DNA from 4 places in the Lysinibacillus sp. ACHW1.5 genome. Region 1 is predicted to be linked to each of the others. Evidence: riboswitches for the same ligand, from Rfam matches in the RefSeq annotation. Region 1 holds a riboswitch; each other region holds the start of a gene.
What was found. Region 1 has a riboswitch for thiamine pyrophosphate ahead of thiC (phosphomethylpyrimidine synthase ThiC). Riboswitches for the same ligand answer to the same signal wherever they lie in the genome.
Positions count from the first base shown of each region.

Region 1 (2,207 bases):
ATTAACTCGGGCAATTACGGTATTCCAGTGGCTCAAATGATATTTGCCACGCAACCTATTGGGGTAGCCATTCAGGTCATGCTCGTAATCTTTCAAAATATGACTACGTATACATATGGTTTATACAATTTAATTTCTTCTACAAAGTCAGGTATGATAATCATTAAGGATTTTTTAAAAATGCCTATTATTCATGCGCTGATTATAGGTGCAGCTATGAATTATTTTGATATTGGTATTCCACAGTTTATCAAAATACCAGTAGAACATGTGGCAGATGGATTTATTGCTGTGGCCTTAATTACATTAGGCGCGCAATTATCACAACTAGAGATGAAATCAATGTTTAATAAAACCGTCTTTATCAGCTGTTTTACGCGATTAATTATTGGACCTTCTGTTGCATTAGCCATTATTTATATATTGGGATTAGATGGAGTCGTCGCACAATCACTGTTTATAGCTAGTGCCTTTCCAACATCTCGTAATAGTTCTAGTCTAGCATTGGAATATGATGTAGAATCAGCAACAGCCGCGCAAGCTGTTTTATTTTCAACCATTGTAAGCTGTATAACTGTAACCATTGTGATCTATTTTGCGGAAATATTATTTACCTAGTAAGATAAAAAATAACTTCCATCTCTTAGTATTATCTGCTACACTAGCATCAAACTAAATAGTATTAACTAGGGGAGTCTGATGAGTCAGGCTGAGAGGGAAACGCTACGAAGTTTCTTGACCCTTTGGACCTGATCTGGCTCATACCAGCGTGGGAAAGTTAAGAAGCTATTGCAGAGTATGCAATCAATAGACCTTTACATTCGTGGCCGGATCCAAATAATTATTTTGGATTCGGCCTTTATTTTTTGGATTGTTGGGTGAGCTAGATTCGGTCCTTGTATCAAAATATATTTAAGGGAGAGAAGTAGCTCATGTCAGCAATAAGTGAAAAGAATATTACCATTATGTCTAGCTTTGAAGGAAGCAAAAAAGTATATGTGGAAGGATCACGCCCAGATATTCTAGTACCTATGCGAGAAATTGCATTAAGTCCGACAACAGGCAGCTTTGGAAATGAAGAAAATGCTCCTATTCGAGTATATGATACAAGTGGGCCCTATACAGATCCAGCCTACCAAGTAGATATTACGAAAGGTTTACCTGCCTTACGAAATGCATGGATTCAAGAGCGAGGGGATGTAGAAGCATATGAGGGACGCTCCATTAAACCTGAGGATAATGGCTTTCGTCATGTTGATGACCCGCGTATTCAAGAAAATGTCTTTCCTGAGTTGGCGAGAAAGCCTTTGCGTGCTAAAAAAGGTAAAAATGTGACACAGCTTCACTATGCACGAAAGGGAATTATAACCCATGAAATGGAGTTTGTAGCGATTCGTGAAAATATGGATCCTGAATTTGTACGTTCAGAAATTGCAGCTGGGCGTGCTATAATGCCTTCTAATATTAATCACCCTGAGGCAGAGCCAATGATTATTGGGCGTAATTTTCATGTAAAGATCAATGCGAATATCGGGAATTCTGCTGTATCTTCTTCCATTGCAGAAGAAGTTGAGAAAATGACCTGGGCAACTCGATGGGGCGCAGATAATATTATGGATTTATCGACTGGTAAACATATTCATACAACGAGAGAATGGATTATTCGAAATGCTGCAGTACCAGTGGGAACAGTGCCAATTTATCAGGCTTTAGAAAAGGTAAATGGTGTAGCAGAGGATTTAACGTGGGAGGTTTATCGTGATACCCTCATCGAGCAAGCTGAGCAGGGTGTGGATTATTTCACTATTCATGCAGGTGTCCTTTTACGCTATGTACCGCTTACAGCAAATCGTGTAACAGGCATTGTATCACGAGGGGGCTCTATCATGGCTCAGTGGTGTTTATATCATCATCAAGAGAACTTCCTGTATACACACTTTGAGGAAATCTGTGAAATTATGAAAGCCTATGATGTTGCTTTTTCCTTAGGTGATGGTTTACGCCCAGGCTCAATTGCAGATGCCAATGATGAGGCACAATTTGCAGAGCTTGAAACACTAGGTGAGCTAACACAAATTGCTTGGCAGCATGATGTTCAGGTGATGGTTGAAGGACCAGGTCATGTACCAATGCATCTGATTAAAGAAAATATGGACAAGCAATTAGAGGCTTGTAAGGAAGCGCCCTTCTATACATTAGGACCACTC
Region 1 covers NZ_CP091777.1:235,669-237,875, forward strand. Annotated here, with positions in the region: gene L6W14_RS01120 (AEC family transporter) at 1-618, shown strand, start outside; TPP riboswitch at 679-793, shown strand; gene thiC (phosphomethylpyrimidine synthase ThiC) at 933-2,207, shown strand, end outside.

Region 2 (2,207 bases), 1.4 Mb from region 1:
TTGTTCGTAAATGAGCATAGCCCCAACTATGCGTATGCACTGCTGCTTTTGGATTTCCTGTTGTTCCGCTTGTATAGGCTAAAAATGCATGGTCTGTACTTTTTGTTGGGATAGGATTTATGTAGGTTGTAGGTTGATTATTCATTTTTTCAAGTATGTTCTGCCAAGGTTCATGTGCATTCCCTATGACAAATTGCAGTATGTCTTGTAAATTTCCAACTTTATCGAACTGTTCAATATAGGGTTCGAATGCAATAACTGCTTTAGCATTTGCATGATGAATTCGATACTCAATATCCTTTGTTCTTAACATCTCAGAACTTGGAATAATCGTTAAACCCGCTTTCAATGCAGCAATATACACTATATATGCTTCCACTGAACGTGGTACCATCACTAAAATGACATCACCTTTCTTTAAACCTTGCTTAGTGAATACATGTGCTGCTTGATTCGCTTTTTCCAATAAATGTGCATATGTAATACATTGGATGTCTTGGTTTTCCTCATAAATAATTAAAGCATTTTTGGTTGCATCCTGAGCATATTTTTCAATTTCCTCTACTATGTTATACCATTCTGGTGCAACTAAATCTTGTCTTTTCATGGCAATTGCCCCCTTTTGTTATGACACATTATAAGACTCTTTTTTCAGCATTTTCAATGGTTTGTGCTTAATTTCGGTAAAGTCATGACAACTATCATACTCTCCTATATGGCATCGGTCACATTTTATCTATAGGAAAACTTGCTATTGAATACAACTGAAAAGTATGGTACATTTTGGTCAACTAAAAGCAAGATTGCAGGGGGACTCGTAAGAGTTGAGAAGGTAAAACCTGACCCTTTGAACCTGTTAGTTAATACTGACGTAGGGAGCAATAAACATCGTTTTCAGATGAAAGGCTCTTTTCGTGCATTTTTACACAAAAAGAGCCTTTTTTGCATGCTTACGTCCATCCCTAAAGGAGGACTACAATGATTTTTCAAACAATTCGTCAACAGCAACCACTTATCCATTGTATTACCAATTATGTAGTGGCAAATTTTCAAGCAAATGGTTTATTAGCGATAGGTGCTTCACCAGTAATGGCCGATGACTGCCAAGAGGTAGAGGAGATGGTGGCCATTGCTCAAGCATTATTAATTAATATTGGAACACTTAATGATCGCACAAAAAGTGCCATGTTATTAGCAGGCGAAAAAGCCAATAAACTTGGTATTCCTGTTATTTTAGATCCTGTCGGAGTTGGAGCCACAACTTATCGTAAGGAAACCGTAAGATACTTACTGGAAAACATACAATTTGCGGTGATTCGCTGTAATCTCGGCGAGCTAGCAGCAATAGCTGGTGTAAATTGGCAACAAAAAGGTGTCGATAGTGGTCATGGCACTATCGCTATGGAATTAGAAGCCACATCATTGGCTCAACGCTATCAATGCATTGTTATTGTCACAGGAGAACACGATTTTATAACTGATGGCAAGCATAGCCAATGGATTGCTGGTGGTCATCCACAAATGACGGAAGTAACGGGTACAGGTTGTTTACTTAGCGCAATTTGTGGCGCAGCCTATAGTGTAAGCCATAATCCTTACCAACAATTAACAGAAACACTTACTTACTATAAAAAAGCAGGTGTACTGGCATCCGCATTTACTGCAGACATTGGTGATTTTCAAATAGCCTTACTCAATGCTATACATCGCTTATCAAAGGATGGTGCAGCTTCATGCATATTGTAACAACAATCGCTGGCTCAGATAGTGGTGGTGGCGCGGGTATACAGGCTGATTTAAAAACATTTCAGGAATTAGAAGTGTTTGGTACTTCTGTTATTACTGCTCTAACTGCTCAAAATACTTTGGGTGTAACAGGTGTTTGCCCGATTGACGTTTCCTTTATAAAAAAACAATTAGAAGCCTTAGTAGAAGATTTTCCAATCGCTGCGATTAAAACAGGAATGCTTTATTCCTCAGAAATTATCACAGCAATTGCACACAAGATCAGGGAGCTAAACATTCCACTGATTGTTGATCCAGTGATGATTGCAAAAGGTGGGGAAAGCCTATTACAGCCAGAAGCTATCGATGCCTTACGCTCAACTTTATTACCACTTGCTACGGTTGTTACGCCCAATATACCCGAGGCAGAGACACTTACTGGGAGATCTATTCATCATTTTGAAGATATGAAAGAAGTAGCT
Region 2 covers NZ_CP091777.1:3,377,440-3,379,646, forward strand. Annotated here, with positions in the region: gene mbcS (acyl-CoA synthetase MbcS) at 1-607, opposite strand, end outside; TPP riboswitch at 798-895, shown strand; gene thiM (hydroxyethylthiazole kinase) at 979-1,746, shown strand; gene thiD (bifunctional hydroxymethylpyrimidine kinase/phosphomethylpyrimidine kinase) at 1,734-2,207, shown strand, end outside.
Region 2: linked by a shared signal. The riboswitch ahead of thiM (hydroxyethylthiazole kinase) and the one ahead of thiC (phosphomethylpyrimidine synthase ThiC) in region 1 are both predicted to bind thiamine pyrophosphate.

Region 3 (2,207 bases), 2.1 Mb from region 1:
ACGTACATCCACACGTTCCCATGCCGCTTCAAACGGGCAAGATTTTGCCATGAAGGATTCAGATTATTTATTGTATGAAGCAAACTTAAATACACAGCACCATCTATTGCTGTTCACAAATCGAGGCAATTATATTTATCAGCCTGTTCATGAGCTGCCTGATATACGCTGGAAGGATCTCGGCCAGCATATTTCAAGTATTGTGCCAACAGGGGAAGATGAATCCATTATTGCGGTTTATGGCTTCGAAACCTTTGACCAGCCAAATACGTATGTCTTCACAGCCACAAAAGATGGCCAAATTAAGCGCTCACCACTCGCAGACTATGCGGTAACACGTTATTCAAAGCCAATTAAAACGATGAACGTCAAGGCTGGTGATGCGATGATCTATGCATCATTTGTAACAGATGACGTGGAGCTGATGCTCACAACGGATACAGCCTATGCGATTCGTTTCCCTATGGAGGAGTTACCAGTTACAGGTGTGAAAACAGGCGGTGTGAAAGGGATCACACTAAAAGATGGAGAAGCCTTAGTTGGAGTCAATGTGTTACAGCCTGATGTTACCAACTATGTAGTGATTGTGACACAGCGTGGGGCCGTGAAGAAAATGAATGTTGCTGAAGTTGAAGTAGCAAGTCGTGCAAAACGTGGACTAAAAGTATTAACAGAGTTAAAAGCAAACCCTCACCGAATTGTGGCAGTTGTTCAAGCAACAGACGAGGAGCAGGTTGTGATTGAAACTGAAAAAGGTGTTCAAGAGATGATTGACGTACAAGCATTGTCTCGTGCGGATCGACATTCCAATGGTTCATTTAAAGTGGATATTGCAACAGATGGAGCAATTTCTCATGTTGTAACAGCCAAAAAAGAACAGAAACCAAGCTAAAAGCATGCCCAGCCTCTTAGGAGCGCTGGGCTTTAAGCTCTATTCAAAAATAGCACCTTGTCATTTAAGTGAAACTATGGGTATAATAATCATCGAAAAGTTCATAGCGAAAGAATGTAGGGGGGCTAGTAATTGCTAGCTGAGATTGTGTCCGGTAGACGCTGACCCTTTGAACCTGATTTGGCTCGTACCAGCGTAGGGAACATCTAATCAAAAAGCAAAGTTTTGAAGATTGATTGCAATACGTCTGGGAGGAATCCTAGGCGTTTTTTATGTTTTCAAGCAACAGCTTGCCAACATTGTATACGCTTTCTTCTGGTGACAACATTCATGCATGAACACTTTCATATTACAAACTGGGAGGCTTTCGCATGAAAAAATGGTTTTTTATTTTATTGGCAGCACTATTGACATTAGTAGGCTGTAGTGACAAGGATGACAAGCAGGCTGCTGACAAGCTGAAAAAGGTGTCTGTGGTACTGGATTGGACGCCGAATACAAATCATACAGGACTATATGCTGCAAAAAAACTCGGTTATTTTGAGGAACAGGGCTTAGATGTTGATATTATTATGCCTGGCGAGGCGGGCGCAGATCAGCTTGTTGCTTCTGGAAAGGCGGATTTTGGCGTGAGCTATCAGGAAGGCATAACACAGGCACGAGTACAGGGTGTGCCGCTGGTCTCCATCGCAGCAATTATACAGCATAATACATCTGGCTTTGCTTCTATTGCTTCGAAGGGCATTACATCGCCAAAGGATTTTGAAGGTAAAACCTATGGTGGTTGGGGCGCGCCATTAGAGCAAGCCGTTTTACAATCACTCATGCAAAAAGAAAAGGCAGATATTAATAAGCTAGATATCGTCAATGCAGGGGATTTAGATTTCTTCACAATGATGGAAAAAGATATAGATTTTGCTTGGATTTATTATGCATGGACTGGTATTGAGGCTGAGCTGCGTGGGGAAAAGATTAATATGCTATATCTTACAGACTATAGTGATCAATTGGATTATTATACGCCGGTTTTAGCTACAAATGAAAAAATGATACAGGACAACCCCGATGTAGTCAAAGCCTTTGTGGCAGCCGCATCGAAGGGCTATGAATACGCAATTAAAAACCCAAGTGAAGCGGCTGATATTTTAATCGAAGCGGCCCCTGATTTAGATAAAACGTTAGTGCATAAAAGTCAGGAATGGCTGGCTGATAAATACCAGGATGATGCCAAGCAATGGGGAGAGCAAAAGCTTTCTGTGTGGGAAAATTATGCGAAATGGATGTCAAGCAATCAAGTACTAGAGGGCGAATTTGA
Region 3 covers NZ_CP091777.1:2,319,949-2,322,155, reverse strand. Annotated here, with positions in the region: gene parC (DNA topoisomerase IV subunit A) at 1-892, shown strand, start outside; TPP riboswitch at 1,001-1,111, shown strand; gene L6W14_RS11460 (ABC transporter substrate-binding protein) at 1,264-2,207, shown strand, end outside.
Region 3: linked by a shared signal. The riboswitch ahead of L6W14_RS11460 (ABC transporter substrate-binding protein) and the one ahead of thiC (phosphomethylpyrimidine synthase ThiC) in region 1 are both predicted to bind thiamine pyrophosphate.

Region 4 (2,207 bases), 590 kb from region 1:
TTATTTTGTTATGCTCATAATTATGCTGGTGTTCTCGTTTGGAATTGCAAATTTCCAAACGACATTGTCATTATTTGTGACAGAAAAGTTTAATTACACACCTGTAGATATAGCGATTATATTAGTTGTTGGTGGTGCTTTTGGAGTAGTAGTACAAATGTTTATTATTACACCACTGTTCAATCGTTATGGTGAAATGAAAGTAGTACTAGTAAATTTATTTATTGCATCCGTTGCTATTTTCTTAATATTATTTGTTTCTGGCTTTGCCCTTATTTTAGTTGTAGCAACAATTTTCTCTACAGCAACGACATTAATTCGTCCAGCTGTTAATACACTCATCTCAAAGCTTGCAGAGAAAGAGCAGGGATTTGCTGCGGGCTTGAATAATGCCTATATGAGCCTCGGAAATATGATTGGACCCGCTTTGGCAGGTTTATTATTTGACTGGAATATGAATAGCCCATATATTTTCGGTTCTATCATATTATTAGCCTGTTTCTTCCTTGCGCTCATCTGGACAGTGAAAAAAGCACCTCATTTAATGCATCCCGATACAAAATAGTCTGAAAAATCATTGACTATTTTTAGCAGTATGGTACATTATTGTTGATTCACAAAATTGAATGATTTTAACCACTAGGGGAGTCTTTAAAAGGCTGAGACGTATATGGTAATATACGGACCCTTTGAACCTGATCTAGTTCACACTAGCGGAGGGAAGTGGCGCTACTTGCTGTTGTCACTATATACACGCAAGGCCGCTTCCTATTGTTTAAAGGGGGTGGCCTTTTTATTTTTCCTCACGAACTTTACCAAAAGGAGTGAACTTTATGTCAATTCGTAAATTAACAGTCATGGCTTTATTAGTAGCCGTTGCTGTTGCAGGCTCTACTTTCGTATCCATCCCAACAGGCATCGCACGTGCTTACCCCGTTCAGCATGCGATTAATGTGATAGGAGCCATTATACTTGGGCCTGTACCAACTGTTATAGTTGCCTTTGTCACTGCCATCATTCGTATCCTTACTGGAACAGGCTCTCTACTAGCTATCCCTGGTAGTATCATCGGTGCGGTCTGTGCTGCTCTTGCCTATAAAAATAGCAATAAAATGTGGTTAGCTGGTATCGGAGAGGTTATCGGAACGGGCATTCTGGCTTCACTTATTGCCGTCCCTTATGCAAAATTATTCATGGGAACATCTGTAGCAGCATTCTTCTTCCTACCAGCCTTTTTAACATCAAGTACGATCGGTGCTATTTTAGGTGTAATGGTTGCGAGTAGCTTGCGTAAAACAGAGCTCGTAAAGAGATTTAATTCTTCTCTTTATTAAGAGGTATTGGATTATGAGCATTCATTGAGCTGCGGGCAGTCCAATTTGGAGCGCCTTTCTCCTCCTTATGAGCAAAGAGTCCACTTTGTAGATCATCTTCCCCTCTCTACAAAGGGGATAACTCTCTATTTCAAGCAACATAAAAAAAGCAGTGCAAAACTATTCGAGTTTGCACTGCTTCCTCTATTTAAGATCGTTTTTTCATGCCTTTTAACAACTGTGCTACATTTGTATCTTCTGCTTGTATAGTTTTTTCCTCAACCAGCGGCTCTTTTCTCTTCACATTCGTTAGGAAATTCCAACCAAAGCGTCTTATGGTAATATCAATAAAGAAAAGAAGCATACTTGCTAAGAGTAGCCATGTGGCAATATTTTGCCGATCTGCTCCTTTTGTCGTAAAGTCACGGAAAACATCTTGTGGTTCCTTTAAAACAGTGCCTCCTGTTCGTTTAGTTAACTCTTCTATCAGTTGGTTATTTACAGGGAGTAGTTCGTATTCAGCACTATAAGGAACACTTAGCCCTGCCTGATAAATGGCCTTCTTTTCATCTGCTACACGGAAGAAAATTAATCCAGGTTCAGCTTGTACTACAGCTCGAACTTGGGTTGCGGAAATGGTTTCAAGTTGTGTTTCTAGCTCCTCCCCTGCCTCATTTACCGCTACAATATCTAAAAATGCAGCTTCATTTGTAGGGTCTGTAATCATAAAGGAACCATCTGCTTCCAATCTTACATCATAGGCTACATCATTGTAGCTTGGTAGCATCTGAGAAATAAGTGTTTGCCAAAATGCTCCCCAATTCTGCCATCTTGCCCAATCTCCTGTCCATTTACCCGTTGAATCAGATGTAAAGGCAAATGTTTTACCAAGAC
Region 4 covers NZ_CP091777.1:828,998-831,204, reverse strand. Annotated here, with positions in the region: gene L6W14_RS03800 (MFS transporter) at 1-565, shown strand, start outside; TPP riboswitch at 632-739, shown strand; gene thiW (energy coupling factor transporter S component ThiW) at 834-1,334, shown strand; gene L6W14_RS03790 (VWA domain-containing protein) at 1,522-2,207, opposite strand, start outside.
Region 4: linked by a shared signal. The riboswitch ahead of thiW (energy coupling factor transporter S component ThiW) and the one ahead of thiC (phosphomethylpyrimidine synthase ThiC) in region 1 are both predicted to bind thiamine pyrophosphate.